Regions from separate parts of the Streptomyces sp. NBC_00212 genome, predicted to be linked through region 3. Evidence: riboswitches for the same ligand, from Rfam matches in the RefSeq annotation. Region 3 holds a riboswitch; each other region holds the start of a gene.
What was found. Region 3 has a riboswitch for cobalamin ahead of OHA17_RS28470 (HoxN/HupN/NixA family nickel/cobalt transporter). Riboswitches for the same ligand answer to the same signal wherever they lie in the genome.
Positions count from the first base shown of each region.

Region 1: linked by a shared signal. The riboswitch ahead of OHA17_RS30350 (cobalamin biosynthesis protein) and the one ahead of OHA17_RS28470 (HoxN/HupN/NixA family nickel/cobalt transporter) in region 3 are both predicted to bind cobalamin.
Region 2: linked by a shared signal. The riboswitch ahead of OHA17_RS02570 (CbtB domain-containing protein) and the one ahead of OHA17_RS28470 (HoxN/HupN/NixA family nickel/cobalt transporter) in region 3 are both predicted to bind cobalamin.

Region 1 is NZ_CP108115.1:6,664,788-6,668,049, forward strand. Features, by position in the region: gene OHA17_RS30345 (cobyric acid synthase) at 1-991, opposite strand, end outside; gene OHA17_RS30350 (cobalamin biosynthesis protein) at 973-1,929, opposite strand; cobalamin riboswitch at 2,026-2,167, opposite strand; gene OHA17_RS30355 (hypothetical protein) at 2,268-2,489, opposite strand; gene OHA17_RS30360 (anion permease) at 2,522-3,262, opposite strand, start outside.
Region 2 is NZ_CP108115.1:475,070-478,331, forward strand. Features, by position in the region: gene OHA17_RS02555 (LLM class F420-dependent oxidoreductase) at 1-368, opposite strand, end outside; gene OHA17_RS02560 (hypothetical protein) at 517-726, shown strand; gene OHA17_RS02565 (plasmid stabilization protein) at 862-1,188, opposite strand; cobalamin riboswitch at 1,383-1,526, shown strand; gene OHA17_RS02570 (CbtB domain-containing protein) at 1,567-1,782, shown strand; gene OHA17_RS02575 (CbtA family protein) at 1,810-2,676, shown strand; gene OHA17_RS02580 ((2Fe-2S)-binding protein) at 2,673-3,262, shown strand, end outside.
Region 3 is NZ_CP108115.1:6,242,667-6,245,928, forward strand. Features, by position in the region: gene OHA17_RS28455 (Gfo/Idh/MocA family protein) at 1-654, shown strand, start outside; gene OHA17_RS28460 (arsenate reductase family protein) at 666-1,025, opposite strand; gene OHA17_RS28465 (hypothetical protein) at 1,145-1,426, shown strand; cobalamin riboswitch at 1,577-1,775, shown strand; gene OHA17_RS28470 (HoxN/HupN/NixA family nickel/cobalt transporter) at 1,804-2,916, shown strand; gene OHA17_RS28475 (ABC transporter ATP-binding protein) at 2,968-3,262, opposite strand, start outside.

The DNA.
Region 1 (3,262 bases), 420 kb from region 3:
GCCACTCAAGGGCGCGGACCGTGCCGCGCGTGCCCGGCACCACCACGAGGTCCGCGTCGATGAGCTCCTCGGGCCGGTCCACGAACCGCACGACCACGCCGGGCTCGGCCGCGAGCGCGTCCACGTCGGTGAAGTTGGACATCAGCGGAACGGCGCAGACGGCGACCCGCAGCACGTCCTCGCCGACCGGCGGCGTCACCACGGACTCCCGCACGGCGCCGCGCAGGGAGACCCGGAGCCCGTCCTCCTCGTCGATGCCGAGGCCGTGGGCGTACGGCAGGATCCCGTAGGTGTGCCGTCCGGTGAGGCCGCGCAGCATCTCGATGCCCGGCTCCAGGAGCGTCACGTCGCCCCGGAACTTGTTGACGACGTAGCCGGCGACCAGCGCCTGGTCCTCGGGGGCGAGCAGCGCCGTCGTCCCGAAGAACGAGGCGAAGACGCCGCCCCGGTCGATGTCGCCGACCACGACGACGGGCAGCCGCGCGGCCCGCGCGATGCCCATGTTGACGATGTCGGTACGCCGCAGATTGATCTCGGCCGGGCTGCCCGCCCCCTCGCAGATCACGGCGTCATACGTGCCCCGAAGCTCCTCCAGGCACTCCAGGACGGTGCCGAGCAGCGCCTGCCGGTGCCCCCCGTGCAGCGTCTTCCCCGAGGACGGGCCCCCGGACCCGCCGAAGAACCCGCGCGCGCTCATCTCGCCCACCGGCTTGCCCATGAGCACGACCTGGCTGGAGCGGTCGCTGCCCGGCTTGAGCAGCACCGGGTTCATGAGCGCGCTCGGCTCCACGCGCGCCGCCTGCGCCTGCATCGCCTGCGCCCGGCCGATCTCCGCGCCCTCGCGCGTCACGAACGAGTTCAGCGACATGTTCTGCCCCTTGAAGGGCGCGACCTTGACGCCCTGGCGCACCAGCCAGCGGCAGATCCCGGCCGTGACGACGCTCTTGCCGGCGTCCGAGGTCGTGCCCGCGATCAGCAGCCCGCCACCCATGTACGTCCCTTCCTCACAGCGGCCCTCGTCGCGACGGAGGCGGCCAGCGTCAGCCAGCCCACCCTGCGCGAGAGCCGTACCGCCCGTTCGATGTCCGCGACGCCGACGGCCCGCCCCGAGCCGTTCAGGACCGGCCGGTGCTCGACGCGTCCGGCGTAGGAGAGAGTGCCGCCGAGCCGTACGCCGAGCGCCCCCGCGAACGCGGCCTCGACCGGGCCCGCGTTGGGGCTCGGGTGCCCCGCCGCATCCGCGCGCCAGGCCCGTACCGCGCCCTTGGTGTCCGGGCCCGCGAGCGCCGCGAGGACGGCGGTGAGGCGGGCGCCCGGCCAGCCCGCCACGTCGTCCAGGCGCGCCGAGGCCCAGCCGTACCTGCGGTACTTGGCCGACTTGTGCCCGACCATCGCGTCCAGCGTGTTGACCGCTCGGAAGCCCACGAGGCCGGGCACGCCCGCGAGCGCGCCCCACACCAGGGCGCCGACGACCGCGTCCGAGGTGTTCTCGGCGACCGACTCGACGACGGCCCGCGCGATGCCGTCCGCGTCCAGGGACTGCGGGTCGCGCCCGCACAGGTGCGGCAGGCGCTCCCGGGCCACCTCCACGTCGCCCGCGGCCAGCGCCCCGCCGATGGCCCGTGCCTCGCGGCCGAGCGAGGTGCCGCCCACCACGGTCCAGGTGGCGGCGGCGGTCAGCGCGAGGGACGCGGCGGGACGGCCTCGTACGGCACGGGAAAGGAGCGCTGCCGCGCCCGCGGCGCCGCCCGCGCACACCAGGGTGTGCAGCGCGCCCCAGCCGCGGTGGTCACGCCACAGGGCGCGTTCGACGGCGCCGGCCGCGCGGCCGAACGCGGCGACCGGATGCCCGCGGCGTGGATCGCCGAGCAGGAGGTCGCCGAGGAGCCCGGCCGTGGCGCCGTAGGCGAAGGTGCGATCGGCCCGCATGCGCTCAGCCCGCCAGGGCGTCGCGGGTAGGGCCGGAGAGTCTCGACGGGCAGGCGCGCATGGCGGTATGTCCTCACTCAGGGTGTCCGCGCCCTGGTACGACGTGACCGGCGGTGAGAGTTCCTGGCTCGCGGGGATCATTCCCCGGTGACAGTGGCGGGACCGCGCCGGATTCGCACCGGCTTCCTCTGCTGCCGCCGTAGCTGGCCGGTGCAGTCCACCACGCTGCGAGAACACCCGTCAACTTGCTGTTGACCTGCGGCGGGGGAGAGTGCGCGGTGCCACACAGAACCGCCCTCCGGCACGGGCCGGAGGGCGGTTCGGGTGATGCCTGTGGGTCAGGCGACGATCAGATAGATCCCGTACGCGACGGCCGCCGCGCAGGCCGCGAAGCAGGCGTACGCACCGGTGCGGGCCAGCGCCACGTTGCCGGTGCCGGATGCCGCGGCCTCCCGCTTGGTGAGGCCGACGATGCCGAGGGTGAACAGGCCCACCAGGCCGACGGTCACCGCGAGGCTGACGCCGAAGACGGAGCCGAGAGCTGCCCAGTCGATGTGCATGAGGATTCCTTAGCTGTGCCGGAGAACCGGGGTCAGACCGTCGCCGGGGTGGGCGGGTCGGCAGGCGTCACCGGGGCCGGGGCCTGGATCGTGGCCTTGAGGTCGATGGCCGCGGCGGCCGCGGCGGTCGGCGGCGGGGTGACCGCGGCGATCGCGGTGGTGACGACACCGGCGGGCTCGGCCGCGGGGGCCTCGCCGATCTCGTCGGCGGTGACGTTGTGGTGGTCGACCGGCTGGCGGCGCGACAGCTTCCAGATGGTGCCCGAACCGGCGATCAGGAGGATCGCGACGGCGACGATGCCCCAGGTGCCCTGCTTGGTGAGGAACTCCGCGCCCGCGCCGACGAGTCCGGCGGCCGGCAGCGTCAGAACCCAGGCGACGGCCATCCGGGACGCGGTGGACCAGCGGACCACACCGCCCTTGCGGCCGACGCCCGCGCCCATCACGGAGCCCGAGCAGACCTGGGTGGTGGAGAGCGAGAAGCCGATGTGCGAGGAGGCCAGGATGACGGTGGCGGCGCCGGTCTGGGCGGCGAAGCCCTGCGGCGGGCGGAGCTCGGTCAGGCCCTTGCCCATGGTGCGGATGATGCGCCAGCCGCCGAGGTAGGTGCCCATCGCGATGGCCAGACCGGCCGAGACGATGACCCACAGCGGGGGGTTCGCGCCCGGGTGCAGCACACCGCCGGTGACCAGGGCGAGGGTGATGATGCCCATCGTCTTCTGGGCGTCGTTGGTGCCGTGGGCGAGCGAGACGAGGCCGGCCGAGGCGATCTG
Region 2 (3,262 bases), 5.8 Mb from region 3:
ACCTCCGGAGCGGGCCAACCGGCGCCCACCACATGCTCGTTGAGGTTCTCTCCGGAGCCGAGTCCGAGCCGGAATCGGCCTTCGGACAGGATCTGCATCGTGGCCGCCTTCTGCGCCACGACGGTGGGGTGGTAGCGCAGTGTCGGGCAGGTCACGAACGTCATCAGCGGGATCCGTGTGGTGGCCTCGGCGGCCGCGCCGAGCACGCTCCACGCGTACGGCGCGTGCCCCTGGCTCTCCAGCCACGGAAAGTAGTGGTCGGAGGTGACGGAGAAGTCGAACCCGGCACGCTCCGCGGCGACCAGATCCGCCACGAGCTCGCGCGGACCCGTCTGCTCAGTCATCATTGTGTAGCCGATTTGCACCATATTTCACGACTAACCGTGCTGCGCCGATGGAAAACATCGGCCCGCTGTCCGTTTGCGGGTTCCCGACCGCATCGGTTGCGCCGAATCGCTTCCGGTGCGTGACAGGGGGCTACGCGGTCCGCAGACCGTCCGCCGTCGAGGAGTCGTCATGGTCATAGTGGCCGTTCTCATCCCGCCGCTGCTCCTTGGCGTGCTGCTGGCCCTCGGCCGGTACGAGGAGCGCCTCCTCGGCGCCCCCACACCGATCGAGGACCGGCTGCGCGAGCGGCGCGGGTACGCGGTGCCGGACCGCCCGTCCGAACAGCCGCGGCGGCCCGCCCGGCCTGCACCGTCGCGCAAGGTGGGGCCGCCCCGGTGACGGTGCGCGGCCGTCCGGATCGCGCGTCCGGGCCGGTCCTGGCACGATGGACGGGCGGGCCCCACGGCCCGGCCGGTCCGTGCCCCCCGTTCAGTCCCTCGCCGCACGGAGCCGGCCGAACCGCCCGCCTCGGCCTCAACTCCCGCCGAGGGCCCGCTTGAGCTCGGCCTTGTCCATGCTGGACCGGCCATGGATGTTGCGGCGCTGCGCCTCCGCGTAGAGCTGGTCGTACGTTGGGCCCTGTGAGCCGCTGTGCGAGCGCCGGCCGCCCCGTTGGGACGAGGACATGTCCTGGATGGAGCTCTTGCTCGCGGTCCTGGACTCGCCGGCGCGGGCCCGTTCCTTGTTGACGGTCCTGGCCGCGATCTCTTCGGCGCGCTTGGCGCTCTCGCCGCGCTCCTCGGCGCTCTCCTTGATGTGCTCGTACTGGCGCTCCCGCTTGGGGCTCGATCCGCGAGGCATGCTGTCTCCTTGGCCACTCGGGGTGATCGGGGGTCACTTCACACCTTGAAACGCCGCGAGAGGCTCCGCAATCCACCGACGGTCGGGCGGGGGTTGCGTACGGCCTACGGAGGGGTCGCTGGACGCCGGTCCGGGGTCGGCGCAAGAGCAGGGCGCGGGAGAGGGGCCAGGACTTGGCAACGGCTTGATTGACCCGTTCGAGAACGGCGCCCTATGCTCCACGTGTAGTGATGAGATAAGGAAGCTGGTGAGATTCCAGCACGGTCGCGCCACTGTGAACCGACCGCCCGCGAGGGTGGCCGGTGAGTCAGACACTTGTCCGTCACTTCGCCCCGTTTGATCCAAGGGACGCAAGATCCCGAGAAGGAGGGCCCCGCCTTGAGCAGCATTTCCACATCCCGCCCGGCGTCCACGCCTGTCGTCCTGCCGGTTTCGAAGTCGGTGCTGTGGCTGGTCGGCACCGCGATCCTCGCGCTGGCCGTCTACTACTTCATCGGCGTCGACCAGGGGGCCGTCTCGGTCTTCGGCAACGACATGCACATCCACGAGTTCGTCCACGACGGGCGTCACTTCCTCGGCTTCCCCTGCCACTGACCCACACGGAAGTACGGACAACTCGACATGGAAAAGAAGCTGATACTGCGCGGCGTTCTCGTCGGCGCAGTGGCAGGGCTGCTCGCATTCGTCTTCGCACGGATCTTCGCCGAGCCGCAGATCACGAAAGCCATCGACTACGAGAGCGGGCGTGACGCCGCCCAGGCCGCACTGGACAAGGCCGCCGGCCTGCCGGTGGAGGCAGCGGACCCCGACCTGTTCAGCCGCACCATTCAGGCCAACGTCGGTATCGGTGTCGGCATGATCTTCTTCGGCATGGCCATGGGCGCGCTCTTCGCCGTCGCCTACACGGTCTGCCTGGGCCGGACCGGCGCCCTGCGCGCCCGCACGCTGGCACTGCTGGTGGCCGGTGGCGGTTTCCTCGCGATGTACCTGGTGCCGTTCCTCAAGTACCCGGCCAACCCTCCGGCGATCGGCCACGAGGACACCATCAAGCAGCGCAGCGGCCTCTACCTCATCATGGTGGTGTGCTCGATCGCCTTCCTGGTGGCGGCGGTCTGGCTCGGCAAACGGCTCCAGGCTCGTTACGGCAACTGGAACGCCACGCTGATCGGCGGCGCCGTGTTCGTCGTCGCGATCGGCATCGTGATGCTGGTCCTGCCCTCGCTCGGGCACCTGGCCTACAACAAGGAGAACTTCGGCAACCAGGCCACCGAGACACCGCTGCCCCTCAAGGACGCCAAGGGCACGATCGTCTACCCGGGTTTCCCCGCCGACGTTCTGTTCTCCTTCCGCTTCTTCTCCGTCGCCGCACAACTCCTGCTCTGGGCCGCCATCGGGCTGTTCTTCGGCCCCTTGGCCGAACGCCTTCTTGAGCCCCGCCGGGAATCCGCCGACGCCCCCGCGCAGGGCCCTGCGCCCGTCCCCGCATGACGTTCGCTCCGACGTCGGGCGCGGTGATCACCGAGATCACCGCGCTCGGGCCGTTCTTCGCCCTGCACACCCACGCCGTGGACGCGCGGCCGGTGGAGCCGTGGGTCCCGATGTCCCGGCAACTCATCGAGGCTCGCGTGTCGGCCGTACGGGGCTGGCTGGCCACGGCCGGAGAGCAGCCGCTCGATGCCGTTGAGGTACGGGTGGCCGCGTCCGTGACCCACCTCGGCCTGACCGCGAGACTGCTGTCGCCGGCCCTTGCCGCGTTCGTGCTGCACGAACGCCTTCTCACCTTCGGCCTCTCGGACGCCCACTGGCAGCCGGTCCTGGGCGGCCCCATCCCCCTGTCCGTCCCGAGCACCGCGGTGAGCGCCGGACCGGTTCCGCCCGAAGCACTCGCCACCTTCCTCGACGGCCCCATCGGTGAACTCGCCACCGCCATGCGGCCGTTCTCGCTCTCCCCCCACATCCTCCGAGGCAACATCGCGTCGGCGCTCAACGGTGCCGCGACCATGATCGCCACCGCTGCACCGGAGCTCGCGGAGCGAACCCGTACGACGCTCACGCTCCTCCTGGACAGCCCGGC
Region 3 (3,262 bases):
ATGCGGGCCGCCGGGGCGGGCTGCCACCTGCTCCTGGACAAGCCGGTCGCGACGAGCGTGGCGGGCGCCCGCGAGCTGGCCGACGCGGCCGAGCGAGCCCGGGTCGCCTCCGTCGTCTTCTTCACGCTGCGGTTCGCGAAGGAGACCGCCGCGTGGCTGGCCCAACAGGCCGCCGTGGACGGCTGGTTCAGCGGCCGCGCCCAGTGGTACGGGTCGCTGTTCACTCCGGGCGCCGAGCGCGGCCCGTACGCCGCCTCGCCCTGGCGGGGTGAGAAGGGCGCGCTCTGGGACGTCGGCCCGCACGCGCTCGCCGTGCTGACCCGGGTGCTCGGCGAGGTGACCGCGCTGACGGCCGCACCCGGCCCCGGCGACACCGCCCACCTGATCCTGCGTCACGCCTCGGGCGCCTCCAGCACCGCCGACCTGAGCTTCACGGCGCCCCCGGCGGCCGCGGGCGTCGAGGTCTCGGTGCTGGGTGAGGCGGGCCGGGCGGTCATGCCGGGGTGGGGCGGCGCGCTTGACGCGTTCGGCGCGGCGCTTGACGCGCTCCTCGAAGCGGCCCGCACTGGGGTGCCACACCCTTGCGACGTACGGTTCGGGGCGCGGGTGACCGAGCTCCTGGCGGACGCCGAGGCCCAGCTGGACCGGGGTTAGCCCGACCCGCGTTACCGCGACAGAGCGTCGCGCACGGCCTCGTCGGTCCGGGCCACCAGCGCCGTCCCGTCGTCCGCCGTGATGATCGGCCGCTGGATCAGCTTGGGGTGCTCGGCGAGCGCGGAAACCCAGCGCTCGCGGGAGTCCGCGTCACGCGGCCAGTCCTTGACGCCGAGCTCCTTCGCGGCGGCCTCCTGCGTGCGCGTGATGTCCCACGGTTCGAGGCCGAGCCGGTCGAGCACGGCCCGGATCTCGTCGGGCGAGGGCACGTCTTCGAGGTAGCGGCGCACCGTGTACTCGGCGCCCTCCGCGTCCAGCAGGTCCACCGCGCTGCGGCACTTCGAACAGGCCGGGTTGATCCAGATCTCCATGGCCGCCAGGCTACCCGCGATCCGCCCCCCAAAGCCCGGCTGGCCAGGGCCGATTGTCAGTGCCTCCCAGTAAAATTGAGTCAGTAAGTGAGGGTTCCCGACTGCCCAGGAGGATGCCCATGACCGCTGCCGTACTCACCTCGCACGCCCCGAAACAGTTGTCCCTCAAGCCTCTTCACAAGGTGCCGCTGCCCGCCGGGCGTCCGCGCGTGTGGTACGAGTCCCACAACCGGCGTCTGAAGGCCATGCGCCTGGCCATCGCCCTGCTCGACACGGGGGTGTACCGGCCGGAGCAGGCGCCCGACCGCAAGATACGCACCGTGGCCGCGCTCATCGGAGTGCGCCCGCCGTCGGAGACGACCTGCCGGATGGTGCGCGCGCTGATCTACGACGGGCGCTGAGCCCCGCACCACGGCCCGGGTCATGCCCCCGCGATGCCGGGAGACGTGACCCGGGTCCGCCCCGGGGCGTCCGGTGGGCCGAGCCCCCGTGCCCCGTGTGATCTTCGATACCCGCACGGGGGTGCGGTTGGGCAGGCAACTCCCCAGCGTCTAGGGTGACGGCGCCGTGGTGTTCGGGAATTCCGGTGCGAAACCGGAGCGGCCCTCGCCACTGTGATCGGGTTCCCCGGGTTCCGGGGAGCCGCCGTCCCCTCGCGACGCCACTGGCCAGGATCCACCTGCCCGGGAAGGCCGGGACCAAGGCACCCGCCCGTCAGCCAGGAGACCGGCCGCGGCATCTCACGAAGTGATCCACGAGGTGCTGGAGCGTGACCCGCATGACCCTGCCCGTTCGCACGTCCCCCGAGACGGGCGCCCCCGCCGCGCCGTCCTTCCACTGGCGGCGCGAGGACACCGTCCGCACCGCCGTCCTGCTCGCGGTGATAGCCGCCCTCCATGTCGTCGCCTTCGGCGTCCTGTTCCTGCTCGTGGCCCCCGAGCACTACGCGGTCGGCACCAAGACGTACGGCATAGGCCTCGGCATCACCGCGTACACCCTCGGCATGCGGCACGCCTTCGACGCCGACCACATCGCGGCCATCGACAACACCACCCGCAAGCTGATGGCCGACGGCAAGCGGCCGGTGTCCGTGGGCTTCTGGTTCGCGCTCGGCCACTCCAGCGTGGTCGTGGTCCTCACGGCGCTGGTGGCGGGCGGTGCCCAGCTCGCGGGCACGCTGATGAACGAGGACTCCACCACCCACCAGGTGATGGGCGTGGTAGGAACGACGGCCTCCGGTTCCTTCCTCTATCTCATTGCGGCGCTCAACCTGGTCGCCCTGTTCGGCATCCTGAAGGTGTTCCGGGCAATGCGCGCGGGTGCGTACGACGAGAAGGAGCTCGAAGCGCACCTGGACTCGCGGGGCTTCATGAACCGCATCCTGGGCCGCTTCACCAAGTCCATCTCGCGGCCCGGCCAGATGTTCCCGCTCGGCTTCCTCTTCGGCCTCGGCTTCGACACCGCGACCGAGGTCACCCTGATGGTGATGGCCGGCACGGGCGCCGCCGCCGGACTGCCCTGGTACGCGATCCTGTGCCTGCCGCTGCTGTTCGCCGCCGGGATGAGCCTGTTCGACACCCTCGACGGCACGTTCATGAACTTCGCCTATCAGTGGGCCTTCTCGAACCCGGTCCGCAAGGTCTACTACAACCTCACCATCACCGGCCTGTCGATCGCGGTGGCCTTCTTCATCGGCACCATCGAGCTGGTCGGCGTCCTGCACGAGAAGCTCGACCTCACCGACCCGGTCAGCGGCTGGATCGCCGGCCTCGACCTGGACAACGTCGGCTTCGTCATCGTCGGCCTGTTCGTGGTGGTGTGGGCGGCCGCGCTGGCGTACTGGCGGCTGGGCAAGGTCGAGCAGAAATGGGCGGCGGGCTCGGGCGCGTGAGGGGCTGCCCTTGTGCGCACCCCCGTGCGGCCCCCGCCCGAGAGGGCCCGTTCACGCACCCTCCCGCGGCCCCGGCACTCCTGCCCGGTCGTTCTGCAGCGTCCACAACTCCCTGAACAGGCCTTCTGCGGCGACGAGTTGGTCGAAGGTGCCCTCCTGGATGACCCGGCCCCGGTCGAGGACGACGATGCGGTCCGCGACCGCGACGTTCGCGAGGCGGTGGGTCACCAGGACCACCGCCCGGTCGCGGGCGACCGTCCGCAGGCCGGTGAAGATGCGGTGCTCGGCGCGCTCGTCGAGCGCGCTCGTCGGCTCGTCCATCACCAGCAGTCCGGCCGGACGGTGG